3 regions of the Filomicrobium sp. genome follow, and region 1 is predicted to be linked to each of the others. Evidence: predicted binding sites of a transcription regulator. Region 1 holds the regulator's gene; each other region holds the start of a gene.

Region 1 (4,203 bases):
GCGGCCCGTCGCTTTCGATGGCGGCGCTAATGGAATGCCTTCGAGGCAAGCTTCCTTGAAAAGAGAGAAGGCGCGGGTGCGATGGGAGATCGCGTATTTCTGGGCCGGCTCCATTTCGCCGAAGGTCTGTTCCTTACCGTCGGCGACAAACATTGGATCATAGCCAAAGCCGTTTCCGCCGCGAGCGGGCCAGACCAAGTGGCCAAAAACCTTTCCCTCAAAATTCTGAGCTGTGCCGTCTGGCCAGACCAGGCTGAGTGCGCAAGTAAAGTTGGCCCGAGGGGGTGAGCTCCATCCCGTGCGGGCCGAGATCTCATCGGCAAGCCGCTTCATGGCTGCGCCGAAGTCTTTTGATGGGCCTGCCCAGCGGGCCGAATAGATGCCAGGAGCGCCGTCGAGGGCTTCAACTTCGAGGCCGGAGTCATCTGCGAGCGCGGGAAGATTGGCGGCGCGCGCGGCATGGCGCGCCTTGAGTTCGGCATTCCCAACGAAGGTGGTTTCTGTTTCTTCTGGCTCTTCCAGGTTCAAATCGGCGGCGGATATGGCGTCTAGGCCATAAGGAATGATCAACTGTTTGATCTCCCAGACCTTGCCGGGGTTGTGACTGGCCACAACGAGCTTGGTGCCGGGTTCCAGCTTATGGTTCATTTCAGTCCCCAGATCCTAGGCTCGGCGAATTCCAAACAGTTGCCTGCAGGATCGCGGAAGTAGATGGAATGGCCTCCCTGCGGCCATTCGAATTCCGTTTCGATCTCTACGCCGTTTGCTTTCAGCTTCTCTTTCCACGCCATAAGAGTGTCGCGGCTGGCGGGGAAACAGATGTGACCGGGACCATGCGCGCCGTGCGGTGGAACCGGTATATGGGCGTCGGGCGCTGGGTTCGCCGTTACAGTGGGGTTAAACACCAACAGCATCTGGTTGCCGCAGCGATAAAACAAGTGACGCCCTTCCTCCTTGGCTTGAAGTTTGAGGCCAAGGAGGCCGGAATAGAAGGCTTCCGCCCGGTCGAGGTCGTCGGCGTAAAGAACGGTTTCGAGAACGCCGTCGATAGATGAATGTGTTTGGTTCTGCTCGGTCAAGGACACTTAAGCCATCAGCTAACGGTGAGCTTTTGCAATTGCAGGAGTTCGCCGATGCCCTTTCTGGCAAGAGCCATAAGCTCGTCGAAGCTTTCCTGGCTGAACGGGACTGTTTCGGCGGTACCCTGCACCTCAACGATACCACCCGCGCCCGTCATGACGAAGTTGGCGTCGGCCTCCGCATTCGAGTCTTCCGCGTAATCGAGGTCGAGGACCGGTGTCGTACCGTATATGCCACACGAGACGGCTGCGACCTGGTCGCGCAGAACATCGTCTTTGACCATGTCGCGCAGTTTCATCCACTGGATGCACTCGTAAAGAGCAACCCATGCGCCGGTGATAGCTGCCGTGCGGGTGCCGCCGTCGGCCTGGATAACGTCGCAATCGACAGTAATCTGACGCTCGCCAAGACGTGGCAGATCGACGACAGCGCGCAGGGCGCGACCGATTAAGCGCTGTATTTCCTGTGTGCGGCCAGATGGATAGCCTTTCGTGACTTCACGGCGCGTGCGTTCGTGCGTGGCACGAGGCAACATCGAGTATTCGGCGGTGATCCAGCCGCGCTGCTGGCCCTTGAGCCAGGGGGGAACACGTTCCTCCAGAGATGCCGTGCAGAGGACATGGGTGTTGCCGAACTTGATCAGGCAGGAGCCTTCGGCATGCAGGGAAACGGCGCGTTCGATGGAGACGCGTCGTAGCTCGTCGGGCTGGCGTTTTGATGGGCGCATGAAGAAGCTCGGCCTGTTTGTTTTAGGGACTGCGGGATATTTCGGTGGAGCGTGCCAGGACACTCCTGGAACGGCCGATCCGCGCCGGACCCTAGAAGAGGGGCGCGGTGTGTTCAATATGAAATAGGCTCGGAAATGGTATCGTCTGAGATGTTTGCGAGGACATTTGACGAAGAGCCGTTGGTTTACCAATACTTATCGGGCGGGCGGACTTTTCCGGCGGGGCGAGAATAGTCCTTACATTTTTGGCCCCAATGCCCCCTTGAGCCAGGCACGAGCAATGCAGCGGATTACTGAAATCGCGGAGTTGAATGAACGATCGCGTACCGTCCTTCGTCAAATTGTTGAAACTTATTTGTCGACCGGAGAGCCGGTAGGCTCGCGCAACCTGTCACGTGTGCTTCCGATGACGTTGTCGCCGGCATCGATCCGCAACGTCATGTCGGACCTCGAACATTTAGGCCTCATCGTATCGCCGCACACTTCGGCAGGTCGGCTGCCGACGCAATCCGGTTTGCGGCTTTTCGTTGATGGTTTGCTGGAGGTTGGGGACCTCAATGCCGAGGAGCGGCGTGCCATTGAAGGTCAGCTCAGCATTCGCCACCAAGGCAACTTCGATCAGGTGCTGCACGAAGCCAGCGAGATGATTTCGGGCTTGTCGCATTGCGCTGGCGTTGTTCTTGCCGACAAGCAGACGATCCGGCTTAAGCACATCGAGTTTGTTCCGTTGGATCCGCGCAAAGCGCTTGTCATCCTTGTGGATGAGGGCGGCCGCGTCGAAAATCGGATTATCGAACTGCCGCCGGGCTTGCCTTCCTCGGCTCTTAGCGAAGCAGCGAACTATTTGAATGCGCACGTCATGGGAAAGACCATTTCGGAGGCGCAATTGCTGATCGAGCACGAGTTAACGACGGCGCGCGCGCAGTTGGACAAACTGACGCAACGGGTCATCAAGGCGGGGCTTGCGGAGTGGTCTGGAGCCCATGACGACCGCCAGAGCCTTATTGTGCGCGGCCAGTCCAACCTTTTGAAAGATGTTTCTGCGGAGGAGGACCTTGAGCGTATCCGTCAGTTGTTCGATGACTTGGAGGCGAAACGTGAGCTGCTGCAACTCCTTGGGCTCGCAGAGACGGCGGAAGGGGTGAAGATTTTCATAGGCTCGGAGAATAAGCTGTTCTCCTTGTCCGGTTCGTCGCTGGTGGTGGCGCCATTTCACGATGAACAGCGCAGAATTGTCGGTGTTATTGGGATAATTGGCCCCACCCGGCTTAACTATGCCCGTATCATTCCTATGGTGGACTACACGGCAAAGCTGGTTAGCCGCTTGCTCACTTGATCTGGCGGCGAACGCCCTGATATCGAAAGCGTTGGAAACGCACAGTGGTAGCGCGACGCAGAGTCTTGCGGCGCGGACCGCTGATTGCGGCACTTGCTAAGTGGAGAGAAGATGGCCGAAGAAACGAAAAAGCCTAGTCAAACCGATAACGGCGCGACTAACGGCAGGTCGCCGGACGTATCAACGGCTGCGGAGGAGATGGCAGAGGGTGCGCAGTCTGCTCCAGGAAAAGAAGGCGCACCGCTGGAAGACGTTAGTGCTCTCGCTACGAAACTCGATGAACTAAACGCGCAGAAGGCGGATCTCACGGACCGGCTGGTTCGTGCGCATGCCGAAATTCAGAACCTACACAAGCGTCTGGAGCGTGAGCGCGAGGAGACGTCGAAATACGCCATCGCAAAGTTTGCGCGCGACACTGTAGCGGTCGCGGATAACTTCGAGCGGGCCATTTTGTCTGTTCCTGAGGAGGCGCTGTCGGACAATCCGGTGCTGAAAAGCTTGCTCGATGGCGTAACCATGACGGAGCGCGAGTTCCTGAATGTTCTGGAAAAACATGGTGTGGTCCGAGTCGACCCGAAGGGCGAGCCGTTTGATCCTCACAAGCACCAGGCGATGATGGAGCAGGAGGATACTTCTGTGCCTGCTGGTACGGTTCTGCAGGTTTTCCAGCAGGGCTACATGATTGGTGACCGCGTTTTGCGTCCGGCCATGGTTGTGGTTGCGAAAGGTGGTCCCAAAGCTGCGCCCGCATCGGTCGAGGCGACGCAGAGATCCGGGACGTCCGATCAGCCGGAAGGGCCTGCGAATGAGGCAAGCCCATCGGATGAGGATGAGCCGGATCGCTGATCACTAAACTTGAGTTGGGCTATAATTCAGGAGCGCTGGCGTAGTTGCGTCAGCGCTCTTTTTTGGCTTCGAGCCCGCCCCCTATTCGAGCAGGGTGACAAAACGGCGATCGGCGCATGTGACTCCGCTTTCCTCAGTGCACGAATAGAAGCTGTAGAGGATAACTTCTGCTCGACCGATGAGATTTTCAGCTGGCACCATACCCATCTGCGGG
Region 2 (4,203 bases), on a different contig from region 1:
CTAGGTCCCCGCTCCTGTCATAACCGCTGTTGACGGTCTTTTCAGCTGGCAAACCACGGGCCGGATTGTGCGGTGCCGCGGGGCGCTGGCATGGCAAATTTGTGGCGTTCTAGTGAAAACTGGATCTCGACCCGACGACAGTGGGGTGCGTGAAGATCAACATCGCGTGAGAAAAAAAATGGCCGTCCGCAAGAGGTTCCTGCGGACGGCCAAATCGTAATGGCTCAGAAAGTGAGCGGGGATGGACTTACATCATGTCCATTCCACCCATGCCGCCCATTCCACCCATGCCGCCGCCGCCATGGCTGTGGCCAGCGTCCTTCTTCGGAGCCTCAGCAACAGCAGCTTCGGTGGTGATCAGCAGGCTGGCGATCGAAGCGGCGTCCTGAAGTGCGGTGCGCACAACCTTAGCCGGGTCGATGATGCCCTTTTCGAGCATGTCGCCGTACTCGTCGTTCTGGGCGTCATAGCCGAACGACTGACCGCGAGTTTCGAGCACCTTGCCGACGACGATGGAGCCTTCAACACCAGCGTTATCTGCGATCTGGCGGATCGGAGCCTGCAGTGCGCGGCGAACGATCTGGATGCCAGCTTCCTGGTCCTCGTTGTCACCTTCGACGTCGATGGCTGCGGATGCCTTGAGCAGCATGACGCCGCCGCCAGGAACAACGCCCTCTTCAACGGCTGCGCGGGTCGCGTTCAGTGCGTCGTCAACGCGGTCCTTGCGCTCCTTAACTTCGATTTCGGTCGCTCCGCCGACGCGGATGACAGCAACGCCACCAGCCAGCTTTGCGAGACGCTCTTGGAGCTTTTCACGGTCGTAGTCGGACGTCGTTTCCTCGATCTGTGCTTTGATCTGCGAAACGCGGGCTTCGATGTCCTTCTTCTTGCCTGCGCCGTCAACGATCGTGGTGTCATCCTTCGTGATGGTCACGCGCTTAGCACGGCCCAGCATGTCGATGGAGACGTTCTCGAGCTTGATGCCGAGGTCTTCGGAAATCGTCTGACCGTTCGTGAGGGTCGCGATGTCCTCAAGCATGGCCTTGCGGCGATCGCCGAAGCCGGGAGCCTTGACGGCAGCAACCTTGAGGCCGCCACGCAGCTTGTTGACGACGAGGGTCGCCAAGGCTTCGCCTTCGATGTCCTCAGCAATGATGAGGAGAGGCTTGCCTGTCTGCACAACCGTTTCGAGAACGGGGAGCAGAGGCTGGAGACCGGAAAGCTTCTTCTCGTGAATGAGGATATAAGGATCGTCCAGTTCGGCGATCATCTTCTCGGCGTTCGTGATGAAGTACGGCGAGAGGTAACCGCGGTCGAACTGCATGCCTTCGACGACGTCGAGTTCGGTTTCGAGCGACTTGGCTTCTTCAACCGTGATGACGCCTTCGTTGCCGACTTTCTGCATTGCTTCAGCGATCATCTCGCCGATTTCGATTTCACCGTTTGCGGAAATGGTGCCGACCTGGGTGATTTCGTTCGAGTCTTTGACCTTCTTTGCCTTTTTGCCGATGATTTCGACAACCTGGACAACGGCCTTATCGATGCCGCGCTTCAGGTCCATCGGGTTCATACCAGCGGCAACCGACTTCAGGCCTTCACGAACGATAGCCTGTGCGAGAACGGTGGCGGTGGTGGTGCCGTCGCCAGCGATGTCGTTCGTTTTGGAAGCGACTTCGCGCAGCATCTGTGCGCCCATGTTCTCGAACTTATCTTCGAGTTCGATTTCCTTAGCAACGGTGACGCCGTCCTTCGTAGTGCGCGGTGCACCGAAAGACTTTTCAATGACGACGTTGCGACCCTTGGGGCCGAGCGTGACCTTCACCGCGTTGGCGAGGATGTCGACGCCGCGCAGCATGCGCTCGCGGGCATCTGCCGAAAAGCGTACGTCCTTAGCAGCCATGTTTGCTGTCTCCTGGAGAGTTTGGTCCGGAACAGGCCGGAGGAATTGAATTCAAAATTTGAGGAGGGACCGGGCGCTTACTTCTCGATAACGCCCATGATGTCGCTTTCCTTCATGATCAACAGCTCAACGCCGTCGACCTTAACTTCGGTGCCCGACCATTTGCCGAACAGCACGCGGTCACCCTTCTTGACGTCGAGGGCGATGAGTTCGTTGTCATCACCGCGGGTGCCTGGGCCGACCGCGACGACTTCGCCTTCTTGAGGCTTTTCCGCGGCGGTGTCAGGGATGATGATGCCACCTGCAGTCTTGGTCTCGCTGTCGACGCGCTTTACGACGACACGATCGTGAAGAGGACGGAATTTCATATTGCGGAGGCTCCGTTTGCTTTGAAGCGGAACTCTTCAATGAGAGTTCAAAAAACGAAAAATGCGGCACGGCCTACGCCGTCCGGTCAACCCATCTGGGTGACGCTGTTAGCACTCACTTGCTTTGAGTGCCAGCAGGCGTGCCGTGAATAAGGGAGGCTGGGGAATATTGTCAAGGGCTTTGGCCGCAAGATTGCAGCTTTAATGGCCGTCTACCTGACGATTATGCCGATTTGAGGCCTAAGCTCGTAGAGGACAAGTTCGGTAAGGATGAAAGCTTAATTTTTTCCAACCTGGGAACGGTCGCGCCGCCGCCGGGCATTTGCTGTTCACGGTTATTCTATTGTTCGGTATCATTGAACTAAAGAACCAGCTTCCTACGTCCCTCGGTGGCGAGACGTTCGTGGGCCATCCCGCGAGTCATCTTGCCGGAACAGTTTTTAGAACCAGCCGGGGATGAACACGATGGCTTCAGATGTCCTTTTCACGCCGACCCAACTCGGCGCATTGAAACTCAAGAATAGATTTGTCATGGCGCCCCTGACGCGCTCTCGTGCCAATGAGATGGGTGTGCCGGCAGATTTTGCGACCGAATATTATGCTCAGCGCGCGGGCGCAGGCCTCATCATTACGGAAGCGACCCAGGCCTCATTTCAGGGGATGGGCTATCCCCGGACGCCGGGACTACATACCAAGGCCCAGATGGTGCGCTGGAAAGAGATCGTCGATGCGGTGCATGGCGCAGGATCGAAGATTGTCAGTCAGATCTGGCATGTCGGTCGTGTCGCAGCTGCTGCTAATCGCGGCGTGAAAGCCGACGTGGTGGCGCCGAGCGTGGTGCCTGCTCCGGGGCAAATTTACACCGACGCCAGCGGCTTCGTCGCGCACGACGTGCCAAGGGCGCTCGCGACGGATGAGATTGGTGCAACCGCCAAGGAGTTTGCGACGGCGGCGCGTCATGCCATCGACCTCGGTTTTGACGGTGTCGAGGTGCACAGTGCCAATGGCTACCTGCTGCATCAGTTTCTCTCCACCAATGTCAACAAGCGTGCGGATCGTTACGGCGGTTCTATTGAAAACCGTATTCGGATGCCGCTTGAGGTTATCGACGCTGTGATCGCCGAGGTTGGATCCAACCGTGTCGGGGTGAGGGTCAGTCCGGGCCACCAATTCAATGGCATCGAAGAAGACGAGATGGTGCCCCTTTATGAAAAGTACATCGCCGAACTTGATAAGCGTGACCTTGCTTATCTGCATGTGATGCGGCCGACTGCGAACACGGTCGAGGAAGATGTGGTGGCGCTGGCGCGCGGATGTTTCAGCGGTCCGATGATCGTGGCTGGAGGATACGATGCGGACAGCGCTACGGCTGTGATCGCGGAAGGGACGGCGGCTGCCGTTGCGTTCGGGCAGAGCTTTATTGCCAACCCCGACTTGCCGGAGCGTGTGCGCCGTCGCGCGGCTCTCAACGCGCCGGATGAAGCGACGTTCTACACGCCTGGCCGCGCCGGATATACGGACTATCCTGTGCTCGCCGCAGAGGAAACTCGGGCCTGAAGACTCATCTCTCATGGCGCGTGACCCTAGGGCTTTCCGCTTGTTTGTCGAAACGCGGAAAGCCCGTCTCATTACCTCCGCTTGACGCAGAACGGCCATCATCGAGCCCCACTCTTTTCGCGTATACCGCGTAATTTCCTTCCATCGTCGCTTGATCGACAACGTCTGGATGGGAGATCCGCCATGTTGCCTGCCGCAGCGTCCTATGACCTCGTTATCGTCGGGGCCAGCTTCGCAGGTCTCGTCGCAGCGCGAACGGCAGCGATGCGCGGCCTCAAGGTGGCGGTGCTTGATGCCAAGCACGGCGCGGGCCATCGCGTGGCGACGACCGGCATCCTTGTCAAAGAAGCTGTCGAGGAAATCGACATCCCGCATGCG
Region 3 (4,203 bases), on a different contig from region 1:
CGATCTCATTCCCCTTGTCGACGTAGGCTTGGTGGTGCTTGTCATGATGGAACTGAAGGGTTTCTGCCGACATGTATGGCTGAAGCGCATCGTACGCGTAAGGCAGAGCGGGCAAGGAAAACGACATTAGTAGGCCTCCGGGGCTTGGTCGGTCATTCCGATAGGTGATTTGCGCGCAGACCGTATATCTTTGGACGCGCGGGTGCAACGCGCCGTGCTGCGCCAAGTTCCGAGCTGCAGCAACCGCAAATTCTCGAAATACGTACAAATGAAAAAGCCGGAAGTCTGACTTTAGTCCTGTATGACGCACGTGTGCTTGTGCACCAGACAGCATCAGCAAGAGATTGTCGGCCGGGGAATCCGTTCAGCGAGATTTTGGCGTCGCTACAGCTGCCGGTCTGTAACGTGAAGTCATTATGAGATTTTAGGGTCTAGGATAGAAAGCGCCTATAACGCGAAGACTGACAAACGAGAAGTGCGGGATATTGCAGTTGGCCTTCGTAAATGCGGGCCAACAGTCGAGCTTAAAGTTTAGAATGATTGAAATTGACGACGTGACATGAGAGAGCAAAAGACCGCATATTCCGCGTCCGGTTGTCGCAATGCCTGTAATTGAGAAATTTAGGCGTTACGAATAGGCGCTTGAACTGAGCTGGAATTTTAAGATCAGAGAGAAGAAGAGGTGGGGATGCAGCGACCCTGAGCACTGCACCCCCTGATCACGCCGGGGAAGATGGGCTTCAGGGTTTGGCCAACATAGGTGTCGCTCTCTGAACGCTCCCTGTTTGACTTGTTCATCTACCATTCATCGACTGGTGTTCGCGCCTGATGGGGCGCCGTGATCTCCGCCCTCTGAAAACTCTTCGAACCCGGACTTGAGAACATAAAGAATATTGTTGGATTGAGATGAAGTAGCAAATAGCCAAACTCAAAAAATGAAATAAACAAGTTGCGAGTAGTGGTGAGCACTTATAGTTTCGAGTTGACGGCTGCTCTGGCATACGATAACTCGCTATTTGCCAGACCTTGATTGAAGAAATTCATTAAGAAGAGAATTTCTAATTCCAGGTGAGATCAAAAACACAATAGAATCTGCGCTATTGTTAATGGTTAATTCACGCAGCTGGCGCAAGACCTAGAATGGAAACTGGAACACAGATGTGGGTTTGATCGATATGGCGAGACAGCGCGCAGTGACCAAGAAGGGGAAAGCACCTAAGATGGCCAACGTCAATCTGGCTAAAATGTCTCTGAAGGAACTCATCGCGCTTCAGAGTGATGTGGAACAAGCGATTTTGGCCGCGCGTCAACGCGAGCGTCAGGAAATCCTAGCCAAGATGGAAGAGCTGGCACAAGACGCTGGTTTTTCTATCAACGAGCTCGTCGGTGGCAAAGGGCGTGGCAAAGGAAAAGCGTCGATCTCGGCAGCCAAATACGTCAATCCCGATAATCGTTCGGAAACTTGGACGGGGCGCGGCCGTAAGCCAAATTGGCTCGTCGCGAAGCTGAATAAGGGTTCAAAGCTCGAAGATTTCGCGCTTTGAGAGGAATGATGGGTTCTATTCGAATCTAATATGTTCATTTCAACAATGCCGGCCGCGACAAGCGGCCGGCATTGTTTTTTGACGTAACGACCTTTTGATAAATGCCGGCCTCCCGGTGCAGGTACCCGCCAACGCTAAAACAGGCCGAGAGCCACGCCAACAGTGTGGCGTGAGCAGTGGTCGCCCCACAGGAAAAGTCAGTTTCAGAACGCGGCGGCTTCGGAACCGTAGGATCCCAGACGGCAGGCCTGAAGACGTTGTAGGCGGTTGAATTTGCCTTAGCACTCTCCCCTTGACAGTGCTAATCCAGCTCGCCATATCGCTGGCGCGGCGCGTGAGAACCTCAATTTCGTATTGCGTGGCATTGACGGTTCACGAAGCGTCGTGATCGAGCCTGATTTCAAAGGCCGCGATCAATACGCAAACATTGAACCGTACAATGAGGTTATCGCCATGAAGTTTCGTCCTCTTCATGATCGGGTCCTGGTTCGTCGAATTGACGAAGAAGCCAGAACCTCCGGCGGCATTATCATTCCCGACACAGCGAAAGAAAAACCACAGCGAGGCGAGATTGTTGCTGTCGGCCCCGGATCGCGCGCTGACGACAACAAAGTAGTCCCGCTCGACGTCAAGGTCGGAGATCGCATTCTGTTCGGCAAATGGTCTGGCACTGAGGTCAAGATCGGAGGCGAGGAGCTTCTGATCATGAAAGAAAATGACATTCTTGGCGTGCTCGAGGGTCCGGCAGCGGCAAAGCAGGCCGCCTGATCGATCTCCAAGCATCCATCATTTTACACTCGCGACAATTTTAGGAGTGGTTCAAAATGGCAGCGAAAGACGTAAAGTTTTCGCAGGACGCGCGCGAAAAGATGCTCCGCGGCGTCGATATCCTGGCAAATGCGGTGAAGGTGACGCTCGGTCCGAAAGGACGGAACGTCGTAATGGAAAAGTCATTTGGTGCGCCGCGTATCAGTAAGGATGGCGTAACGGTCGCCAAAGAAATCGAACTTGAAGACAAGTTTGAGAACATGGGCGCGCAAATGTTGCGCGAAGTCGCTTCAAAGACCGCAGATCTCGCCGGTGATGGGACGACCACTGCGACCGTTCTGGCCCAGGCAATTGTCCGGGAGGGTGTAAAGTCGGTTACGGCCGGCGCAAATCCCATGGACATCAAGCGCGGCATTGATGCCGCGGTAGCAGCCGTTGTTGCGGAACTTGCGCAGAAGGCCAAGCAAGTCACGCTGAACGAAGAGATTGCCCAGGTCGGCACGATTTCGGCGAATGGCGATTCAGAAGTGGGCCGTATTATCGCCGAAGCAATGAAGAAAGTCGGCAATGAAGGCGTGATAACCGTCGAAGAGGCGAAAAGTCTCGAAACCGAGTTGGATATCGTCGAGGGGATGCAATTCGACCGCGGGTATCTCTCCCCCTATTTCATCACCAATGCGGAAAAGATGATCGTCGAGTTTGAGAATCCATTGATCCTCATCCACGAAGCAAAGCTCTCAGGTCTTCAGGCAATGCTGCCTGTCCTCGAAGCTGTTGCGCAATCCGCCAGGCCGCTTCTGATCATCGCTGAAGACGTTGAGGGCGAAGGCTTGGCGACACTGGTCGTCAACAAGCTACGCGGTGGCCTGAAGGTTGCCGCCGTCAAGGCTCCGGGCTTTGGCGACCGCCGCAAAGCGATGCTAGCCGATATCGCCGTTTTGACGGGTGGCACCGTCATCTCCGAGGATGTCGGCATCAAGCTCGAAAACGTGACGCTCGACATGTTGGGAACCGCCAAACGCGTCACGGTCGACAAGGAAAGCACGACGATCGTGGACGGTGGTGGCAGCGCGGCCGACCTCGAAGCCCGGTGCCGTCAGATCAAAGCCCAGATCGAGGAAACGACGTCCGACTATGATCGCGAGAAACTGCAGGAGCGGTTAGCCAAGCTCTCGGGCGGTGTCGCGGTGATCAAGGTCGGTGGCGCTACCGAGATGGAAGTTAGAGAGCGCAAGGACCGCGTCGACGACGCATTACACGCCACACGTGCGGCCGTTGAGGAAGGTCTTGTCCCTGGCGGCGGCGTTGCACTCTTGCGCGCTGCTACCGTGCTTGACCGGTTGACGCCTGAAAACGAGGATCAAAAGACCGGTATGAATATCGTTCGCAAGGCTCTGCAGGCGCCCGCGCGACAGATCTTCACCAATGCGGGTGAAGATGGATCCGTTATCATCGGCAAGATCCTGGAAAACGACGCCTATAGTTTTGGCTATAACGCCCAACTGCATGGCTACGGAGACCTCATTCAGACGGGGGTCGTCGATCCGGCCAAGGTTGTCCGGTGCGCCCTGCAGGATGCAGCCTCCGTGGCAGGCCTCCTCGTCACCACCGAGGTGATGATCGCCGAACATCCGAAGGAGGAGCCCGCAGCAGGTCCAATGCCCGGCGGCATGGGCGGGATGGGCTTCTAACCCGTCTCCGTCATACTATTTGAGAAGGGCCGGCATTAAGCCGGCCCTTATGTTTTAAGTTTCTCAATCTGTTGACTCAGGCATTCGCAATGTAGGGCCTTGCGACTGTTGCGAGGTGATGATGAAGCTGCGCGTCATCATCCGGAAAATCGGCGGCGATCCACCAGTCCTGAAATTGCCGCAGGACGATACCGACGTTG

Evidence for each region. The regulator HrcA, encoded in region 1, represses chaperone genes, less so after heat shock. The targets are predictions, from matches to a motif close to GTTAGCACTCNCNNNNNGNGAGTGCTAAC.
Region 2: K5845_RS04835 (co-chaperone GroES) is a predicted target of HrcA. The motif match lies at 2,376-2,404, and genes of this name have one in related genera.
Region 3: K5845_RS10760 (co-chaperone GroES) is a predicted target of HrcA. The motif match lies at 1,822-1,850, and genes of this name have one in related genera.

Annotation. Positions count from the first base shown of each region.
Region 1 covers NZ_JAILWT010000005.1:240,641-244,843, forward strand. Annotated here, with positions in the region: gene rdgB (RdgB/HAM1 family non-canonical purine NTP pyrophosphatase) at 1-648, opposite strand, end outside; gene K5845_RS14680 (VOC family protein) at 645-1,085, opposite strand; gene rph (ribonuclease PH) at 1,094-1,807, opposite strand; gene hrcA (heat-inducible transcriptional repressor HrcA) at 2,088-3,143, shown strand; gene grpE (nucleotide exchange factor GrpE) at 3,255-3,989, shown strand; gene lepB (signal peptidase I) at 4,071-4,203, opposite strand, start outside.
Region 2 covers NZ_JAILWT010000002.1:232,502-236,704, reverse strand. Annotated here, with positions in the region: gene groL (chaperonin GroEL) at 248-1,900, opposite strand; gene K5845_RS04835 (co-chaperone GroES) at 1,978-2,268, opposite strand; gene K5845_RS04830 (alkene reductase) at 2,734-3,825, shown strand; gene K5845_RS04825 (NAD(P)/FAD-dependent oxidoreductase) at 4,009-4,203, shown strand, end outside.
Region 3 covers NZ_JAILWT010000003.1:716,336-720,538, reverse strand. Annotated here, with positions in the region: gene K5845_RS10770 (superoxide dismutase) at 1-127, opposite strand, end outside; gene K5845_RS10765 (H-NS histone family protein) at 1,161-1,544, shown strand; gene K5845_RS10760 (co-chaperone GroES) at 1,998-2,312, shown strand; gene groL (chaperonin GroEL) at 2,369-4,003, shown strand; gene K5845_RS10750 (CCA tRNA nucleotidyltransferase) at 4,080-4,203, opposite strand, start outside.